2 regions of the Thioalkalivibrio sp. ALE17 genome follow, and region 2 is predicted to be linked to the other one. Evidence: predicted binding sites of a transcription regulator. Region 2 holds the regulator's gene; the other holds the start of a gene.
What was found. The regulator FliA, encoded in region 2, starts transcription of late flagellar genes. The targets are predictions, from matches to a motif close to GCTAAAGTTNNNNNNNNNNCNGCCGATA.
Positions count from the first base shown of each region.

Region 1: H609_RS0106040 (methyl-accepting chemotaxis protein) is a predicted target of FliA. The motif match lies at 1,984-2,011, and genes of this name have one in related genera.

Region 1 is NZ_AUDT01000004.1:278,947-283,047, reverse strand. It holds gene H609_RS0106050 (ExeM/NucH family extracellular endonuclease) at 1-1,398, opposite strand, end outside; gene H609_RS0106045 (Rrf2 family transcriptional regulator) at 1,418-1,855, opposite strand; gene H609_RS0106040 (methyl-accepting chemotaxis protein) at 2,056-3,363, shown strand; gene H609_RS0106035 (undecaprenyl-diphosphate phosphatase) at 3,625-4,101, shown strand, end outside.
Region 2 is NZ_AUDT01000004.1:164,795-168,895, reverse strand. It holds gene H609_RS0105530 (chemotaxis protein CheA) at 1-304, opposite strand, end outside; gene H609_RS0105525 (protein phosphatase CheZ) at 350-1,126, opposite strand; gene cheY (chemotaxis response regulator CheY) at 1,222-1,602, opposite strand; gene H609_RS0105515 (RNA polymerase sigma factor FliA) at 1,644-2,411, opposite strand; gene H609_RS0105510 (MinD/ParA family protein) at 2,408-3,232, opposite strand; partial or broken gene flhF (flagellar biosynthesis protein FlhF) at 3,401-4,101, opposite strand, start outside.

The DNA of each region.
Region 1 (4,101 bases), 110 kb from region 2:
GGGAGCATCCGCGAACTCGCCGGTTTGCTGTTCGCGTATCCAGGCGACGAGGCGTTCGGCCTGCGCGGTACGGCGCTGGTTCCAGCAGCCCTGGCCACGGTCGATATCGCCGCTGTCGGGGCAGCCGCTCTTGGCCTTGAAATGTACGACCACGGCACCGAGATGTTCGCCGGTAGCGCCCGCTTCGAACCAGCCCAGCAGCGGGGGGCGGTGGTGGACGGTATCGCGGTCGGCGGCCCTGTCGACCAAACGCAGCCGTTCCGGTCGGTAGAGCAGGCCGACCTTGATCGCGTCGTCCCCCGGTGCCGGGTGAACGATGGCCGCATATTCGCCACGCTCCCCGGGGCGGGCGTTCAGGCGCGCCACCAGGGTCTCGCGCGCAGCCGCGGCGTTTTCCAGTTCGACCGCGCCCAGCAGGTCCGCATCCAGGCCCTGCAGCAGGGCATCCAGCTTGGCGGTCTGGCGTTGGCGCTCGGCCGGGGTCTGCGCACCACGCTCGCCCAGCGTGACGAAGTCATTCTCCATGTTCGCGGTGGCAATGCGCAGGTCACCCGCATCCGCGGTTGGCACCGGGTCGGGACGCTGGCCGCCGGTCCAGTCTACGCGCTCGGTGGGGTGGATCCGGTACGCGCCGAAGGCGTGGGTGAGGATGCCGGTGAGGCCTTCCACCGAGCTTCCCGCGCGGCGGGTCCCCTGGTCGTCGAGGTACGGGATCGGGTCGGGGTTCGCGCGATAGCTCCCGTCGTCCAGTTCGATCCGCCGATCTATGTCCTGGCGCCCCGGGCTGTCCGCGGGGGCGGTCTGGCCCGGGTGCGCCAGGCGCCCGTCGGCGACCAGCGTCAAGCTTCCGTAGCGGCCGAGGTCCCGGTTGTCGGTGACCGTCAGGCGCTGCGGGAAACGGACAGGCTGGTCGATAAAGTCGCCCAGCCGGTCGGCTGCGTCGGGCAGGCGCAGGTCGACGGGGGCGGGCGGTTCGCCGTCGGCGCAGGTCACCACCGCGTCCAGTTGCGAGAGTTGGGGGCGGCCTCGATGGCGGGTGAAGGCGCCATGCACCTGCAGGCGCTGCCCGGCCGCGACCGGGTCCCTTCGTGGGGCGTAGACGAACAGGCCCGTGGCCCCGGTGGCCGAGCCCTGTTGCAGGTAGAAGCCCCCCAGCTGGTCCGTGTCCATGAAGACGCCGGTTACGGTGCCTTCCGCGACCACCTCCGTTCCTTCGGGGAGGGTCCCCGCGCGCAGTTCGGCGAGGGGGGTGGGTGTGGTCCCGGGATCGGGACAGGCCTGGCGTGCGTCGGCGCTCGCAAGCGCCAGCAGGCACGGAACGGCCACGGCCAGCCAGCGGGCGCCGGTGTGCGCGTGGAGGGCGGTTCGTTTTCGGGGTGCCGGGTCGGGCCGTTCCATGGCCGAAGGATACCGGGGTTCAGGCGCTCTTGCCGGGATGCAGGAGCTCGTAGAGGTAGTCGGGCGCCTGGGTCACATCGGCAATGGTGTAGCGGTCGAGCACGGCGAGGAAGGCGTCGCGTGCGTCGTTGAGAACACCGCGCAACTGGCAGGCGGGTAGGATCGGGCAGACGGGGTTCTCGCAGTCCACCACGTTCAGGTTCGGCTCCATGTCGCGGATTACGCTGCCGACGTTGATCTCCGCCGGTTCGCAGGCGAGCGAGATCCCGCCCCCCTTGCCGCGCCGGGTGATGATGTAGCCCTTCTGGCCGAGCTGGTGCACGATCTTGACCAGGTGGTTGCGGGGGATGGCGAACTGCTCGGAGATGTCGCTGACGGTTACGCGCTGCTCGCGCGGCTGCACGGTGAGGTACATCAGGACGCGAAGGGAAAAATCGGTATAGCGGGTGAGCTGCATAGGAGGGTTTCGTCGGTTCGCGGTGATCGAGGATATGCTTGAACGTATATTTCAGAGAACCTTAATCGGTCCGGACCTGCGTCACAAGCGCATGCGTTGCGGGCACGTAAAGCACAGGTGCGCCACGGCCTATAGTTTCGGGCCGGTGGGTCGTTACAGCGATAACAAAATCCGGAGTGTACCGGCATCAGGGGGCGGCAATGGAGCAGGAGAGTGGGTGGCTGAGTCGCCTTTCGCTGGCGGGACGTTTCTCGCTCGCATTGAGTGCGATTGTCGGGGTGTTCTTCCTGATCGCCGCCGCGGCGGTGTTCTGGCATACGGCCACGCTGAAGGGCGGGATGGAGGCCACCCTGGAGCAGGTCATGCAGGAGCACGCGACCACGCCGGCCCTGGAGGCCGAAGTGGCCGCTGCGGTGGACCGGCTGCTGGATGTCGCGGCCTGGCAGGTCAACGCGATGATGCTGGGCGTGGCGATTGGCGTGATCGTGGTGGTGTACTTCCTGTTCGTGTTCATGATCCGTCGCCGCCTGGCTGGACTGGCCGGGCGCTTCCGTGCGGTCTCGGAGGGTGAGGGGGACCTGCGCCAGCGCATCGAGGCCCCGCGCAACGACGGCATCGACCGCCTGGCTCGTCTGTTCAACGCCTTCATCGAGCGTCTGCAGCGCATGGTCTCCGAGATGGTGGAGCATGCACGGGAGCTGGGGGAGTCGGTTGGCACCCTGCACCGCGTGGCGGAGGAGACGAATCAGGAGGTGCAGCAGCAACAGGCGCGGCTGGGCCAGGTGGCGACGGCCATGAACCAGATGACGGCCTCGGCCGAGGAGATCGCCCGCAACGCGCGCACGGCCTCCGAGGCGGCCGACCAGGCCGAGACCGAGACCCGGACCGGCTCCGGCGTGGTCGACACAACCGTGCGCACCATGCGCGAGCTGGCGAGCGAGATCGGCACCGCCAACGAACAGGTGGCGCGTCTTCAGGCCGAGTCGGACCAGATCGGGTCGGTTCTCGATGTGATACGCGGGATCGCCGAGCAGACCAACCTGCTGGCACTGAATGCGGCCATCGAGGCGGCCCGCGCGGGCGAGCAGGGTCGGGGGTTTGCCGTGGTCGCCGACGAGGTCCGGACGCTCGCGACCCGGACGCAGGAGTCCACGACCGAGATCCAGGCCATGATCGAGCGGCTGCAGGCGGGTGCGCGCTCGGCGGCCGGTGCGATGGAGCGCAGTCGGGAGAAGGGCGAGACCGGCGTGGACGAGGCCGCCGGTGCCGGCGAGGCCCTGCAGTCGATCCGCTCGGCGGTCGAGCGGATCCGGCATCTCAACAACGAGATCTCCGGTGCCGTGTCACAGCAGGCGGAGGTCGCGCGCGAGGTCGATGGCACCCTCACGGAGGTCAGTCAGGGGGCCCAGGTGACAGCGGCCAATGCCGAGGCCACCGCCAGCGAGACCGATGCCCTGGTGGCGCGCATCGAGCAGTTGCGGGGTCTGACGACGCAGTTCCGAGTCTAGGAGCCAGTTGGATTTGGGACTGATCTGCTGCGCGCGCAGGAGAACGGCCCCTTTTTCCGCTCTCTCTCGTTACATAGTGCCCACTATGCGCCTCGAGAGACCGAAAAAATGGGCTCGCTCTCCCGCCACGCTCGCGACGATCACCCAAATCCGACTGGCTCCTGGCCGGGCTTTTGCCGGCGGTGCGACGCCGGTACCGACGCCGGGTAGGTGGTTTGCGTATACTGCGGCCCGCCTCGGGATCACGGAGTCGCACCTGTCATGACAGTCTGGGTCGCCACCCTGCTCGGGATCGTGCAGGGCATCTTCATGTTCTTGCCGGTCAGCTCGACCGCCCACCTGGTTCTGACCCAGCACTGGCTGATTCGTCAGGGCGAGCCACTGCCGCCCCCGGAAAGCCCTGAGATGATCCTGTTCGATCTGGTGGTGCACGTCGGCACGCTGGTATCGATTGTCTTTGTCTTCCGCAAGAGCCTGCTGCGGCTGAGTGGCGGGATCGCCCGCGAGAGCTGGCAGTGGGCCTCCGCCCGGGGCTCCGCGGGGCGCGAGATGCTGTTCCTGCGCCTGGCGCTGCTGTGCGGGTTGTCGGTGTTCGCGACCGCCGTCGTGGGTTTTACCCTGAAGGCCGGGTTCGAGCAGGTGTTTGCCCACCCGACGCTGATCGCCGGGACGCTCAGCCTCACCGGCGTGCTGCTGTGGTGGACGGACCGGTTGCAGCGGCGCCCGCTGGGCCTGCGC
Region 2 (4,101 bases):
TTACGTTCAGGGTGTCCAGCACCCGCAGCATGGTGTCCATCAGGTGACTGTCCGCCCGCCGCTCACCGTTACGCAGCAGGTTGAAGACGTCCTCCGCGTGATGGCACACGGTCACCAGGGGATCCAGGCTCAGGAAGCCGGCTCCACCCTTGATGGTATGGAAGCTACGAAAGACCGCATTCAGCAGATCCCGGTCATCGGGATTCTGTTCCAGGTCGATGAGTTGCTCGTTGAGCCCCTCCAGCAGTTCCCCGGCCTCGATCAGGAAGTCCTGAAGGATTTCGTCATTGGGGTCGATGGCCATTCAGTCTCTCCGGTCGCGTGGCGCCATTCGCATGAGGGGCACTGCCTAGAAGCCCAGGCTCGATAGCAGATCGTCCACCTCGTCCTGTCCTTGAACGACATCCGCGGCGGAATCTTGAGTCTTGGGCACGCTGGGACCGTGACCCTTGCGGTCCGCCTCGCGATCCTCCTCGCGCTGTTCAAGCGACGCCTCGGCCGCCTCGACCTGCTCCATGCGCCCGCTGGAGAGCCGGATCAGGGACACCAGGTTCTCTTCCAGGTCGGTCACCAGCTGGATCACGCGGCGAATCACCTGGCCGGTAATGTCCTGATAACTCTGGGCCATCAGCACCTCGGAGAGCAGCCGGCGCAGCTCCTCGGTGTCGTCCCCCGCCTGCGCGAAGAACGTGTCGAGCTCGCGGGCAAAGTCCCGGAACTCCTCCACCGAGAGCTGGCGGTTACGAAAGCGCGTCCACTTCGCCGTCAGGTCGGCCGCCTGCTGGCTGAACGACTCCGCGATCGGCAGGCTCGACTCAATGGCATTCATGGTGTCGTGGGCCGCCTGTTCGGTCATCGTGACCACGTAATTCAGGCGTTCCTTTGCGTCCGGGATCTCCGCCTGGGTCAGTTCGACCAGACGCGAATCGCCGCGGAAGCTTTGCAGGGCCTCGTGAAGATCGCGGGTCAGCTTGCCCAGCTCGTCGAAGAGTTCGCGGTCATAGGGGCGCGCCAGATCCTGCACCAGCGCCCGGGCGCCCGTGTCGTCGCCCGCCTCCAGCGTCTTGACCAGCTGTCGCGCAAGCTCCAGCTGATCATCGCGTGGTGGGTGTTCCTGTTCAGTCATGAGAAGCCTCTTGCGGGTACGGCGCGGAAGGTTTCGGACAACGCCCGCGGCGGTCGGTGCCACGGGCGCCGGGCATATCGGTCACAGGCGCATGATTATCCCTGTGCTTCAATGCGTTCGAAGATCTTGTCGATCTTTTCCTTCAGCGTCTCGGCGGTGAACGGCTTGACCACGTAGCCGTTCACGCCCGCCTCGGCCGCCTCGACGATCTGGTCGCGCTTGGCCTCCGCCGTCACCATCAGCACCGGCATGGACTTGAGGTTCGGGTCGGCGCGCACGGCCTTCAGCAAGTCGATCCCCGGCATGTTGGGCATGTTCCAGTCGGTGATCAGAAAGTCGAAATCGCCGTTCTGCAGCATCGGCAGCGCGGTGCTGCCGTCGTCGGCTTCCTGGGTATTGTTGAAGCCAAGATCACGCAACAGGTTCTTGATAATGCGCCGCATCGTGGAAAAGTCGTCCACGATGAGAATCTTCATTCCCTTGTCCACACGTCACTCCGGGATTCGTAGGGTGGGTTTTAGAATAACTGCAAAGCCGTACCGTCTTCGAGCCACGAACCCAGGCGGGCACGCAGTCGAATGGTGGCCTGACTTCGGATCTGGCTGACGCGCGACTCGGTCACGCCCAGCACGGCACCGATCTCGCGCAGGTTGAGCTCTTCGATGTAGTAGAGCGACAGCACCAGCCGCTCGCGTTCGGGGAGGTCGCCGAGGGCTTCGGCCAGTTCCTGACGGAACTCACCGGCCTCGAGGGTGCGGGCCGGCGACACCTCCTGCCCTTCGATCACGCGATCAGCCCCGTCGTCACCCCCGCCGAGGTCGTCCAAAGCGAACAGGTGGGCCCCGGCGTGATCCTGCAGCATCTCGTAGTACTGGTCGATCGGCACGTCCAGCTCGGCGGCGACCTCGCTGCCACGCGCCGCCCGCCCCTCGCGCGCCTCGACGGTCTGGATCGCCGCGGCAATACGCCGACTGTTGCGGTGCACCGAACGCGGTGTCCAGTCACTGCGGCGCAGCTCGTCGATCATCGCGCCACGGATGCGGATGCCGGCGTAGGTGGCAAAGGTCGCGCCCTGGCCGCCCTCGAACTGGCGCGCCGCCTCGAGCAGCCCGATCATGCCCGCCTGAATCAGATCATCCACCTGCACCGAGGCGGGGAGCCGCGCCATCAGGTGATGGGCGATGCGGTGGACCAGCTCGACGTGATCGGCAATCAGCTGTTCGTGTCCGCCGCTGGCCGCGGAGGTCGCCTGATAGCCGGAAAGTCGATTACGCGTCGTCATCATGCGCTCTGCAGCATCCGTTCCACGAAAAACCCGACGCCACCGTGGTCACCGCCCCCCACCGGCCAGCGGTCCACGGTCCGTGCCAGTTCGGCAAAGGCCTTCCCCGCCGGGCTCCCGGGGTACTGCTGTACCACTGGCGCGCGTTTCTGCACCGCCTTTCGCAGGTGATCGTCCATCGGAATATAGCCGGCCAGGTCGAGCACCACCTCCGGCAGGTAGTTGCCGCAGACGGTATTGAGCTTCTGCATCAGTCGCTCGGCGCCTTCGCGGCCGTCGACCATGTTCGTCACCATGCGGAAGCGACGCAGGCCATGATCGCGGTGCAGGACCTTGATCAGGGCATAGGCGTCGGTAATCGAGGCGGGCTCGTCGCAGACCACCACCAGGGTCTCCTGGACCGCGCGGCAGAACGACGTCACGGATTCCTGCAGGCCGGCCGCGGTGTCCACGATCAGCACATCCAGGGGTTTGCGATAGGCGCTGAAGGCATGGATCAAACCGGCATGCTCGGCCGGCGTCAGGTTGGCCATCGCCGCGATCCCGGAAGCCGACGGCACCACCTTCACCCCGTCCGGCCCCTGGACGAGCACGTCCTCCAGGCTGTCCACGTCCCCGGTCACCAGGTCGTGCAGCGTGCGCTCGGGACGCATCCCCAACAGCAGGTCCACGTTGGCCAGGCCCAGATCGGCGTCGAACAGCATGACCTCGCGCCCGAGCCGGGCCAGGCCCACCGACAGGTTCACCGATACGTTGGTCTTGCCCACCCCGCCCTTGCCCGAGGCAACCGCGATGACCTTCAACGGCTTGTTAGTGCGTGGCATAGCGCCCCTTCCCGACCGGTTGAATCAGTTCCAGCGTGGCGGGCTCCGCCGCCCGTGCCGGACGTGCCTGGGCGCGCGCGCGTCGCGGCGGTTCCATCTCCGCCAGGCGCTCGGCCGCCCAGGTCTCGCGGGCATTGGCCGCTGCCCCGGGTTCATCGGCGGCATCCTCCAGGGCCAGTCGGGTCAGATACCCGGTATCGACCCGGTGAAAGTCCTCGGCAATACGCTGGCCATCGCTGACGAACCCCAGCCCCAGGTGCTGATCGAGCAGTACGGACAGGACCTCGCCCAGCTCCTCGGCCTCGTCCAGCTTGGTCAGCACCAGCGCCGAGGGCTCCGCCTTGCGAAATGCCTCCAGCACCCGCCGCAACGCGCTCCCCTGGGTCGTCGCCGACACCACCAGCCAGCTCTCGGCCCGGATGTCCGGCGGCAGGTGCGCGAACAGGGATTCGTCCTCCACTGCACGCGGGGCCTGTCCCGCCGTATCCACCAGGATCAGGTGCCCATCCTCCACGCGGCGCGCCAGTTCGCGCAACTCTCTCGCGTTCTGCAGCACCCGCACCGAGATCCCCGCCATCTGGGCGAAGGCCTGCAACTGGCGCGTGGCCCCGATGCGCTGGCTGTCCAGGGTGACCAGCGTAACCGAATCCGGGCCCATGCGGCGGATCTGGCGCAGCGCGATGCGGGCCAGCGTGGTGGTCTTGCCAACGCCGGTGGGCCCGACCAGCGCCAGCAGGCCGCCCTCGTCCAGGATGTCCGGCCGGTGGGTGGCAATCGCGCCCGACAACCGCGCCCGCAGGCGTTCCCAGGCCTGTTCCGGCGAGCTGTCATCGAGAATGCTTCCGGCCAGGCTGCGCGCCAGGGCCTCG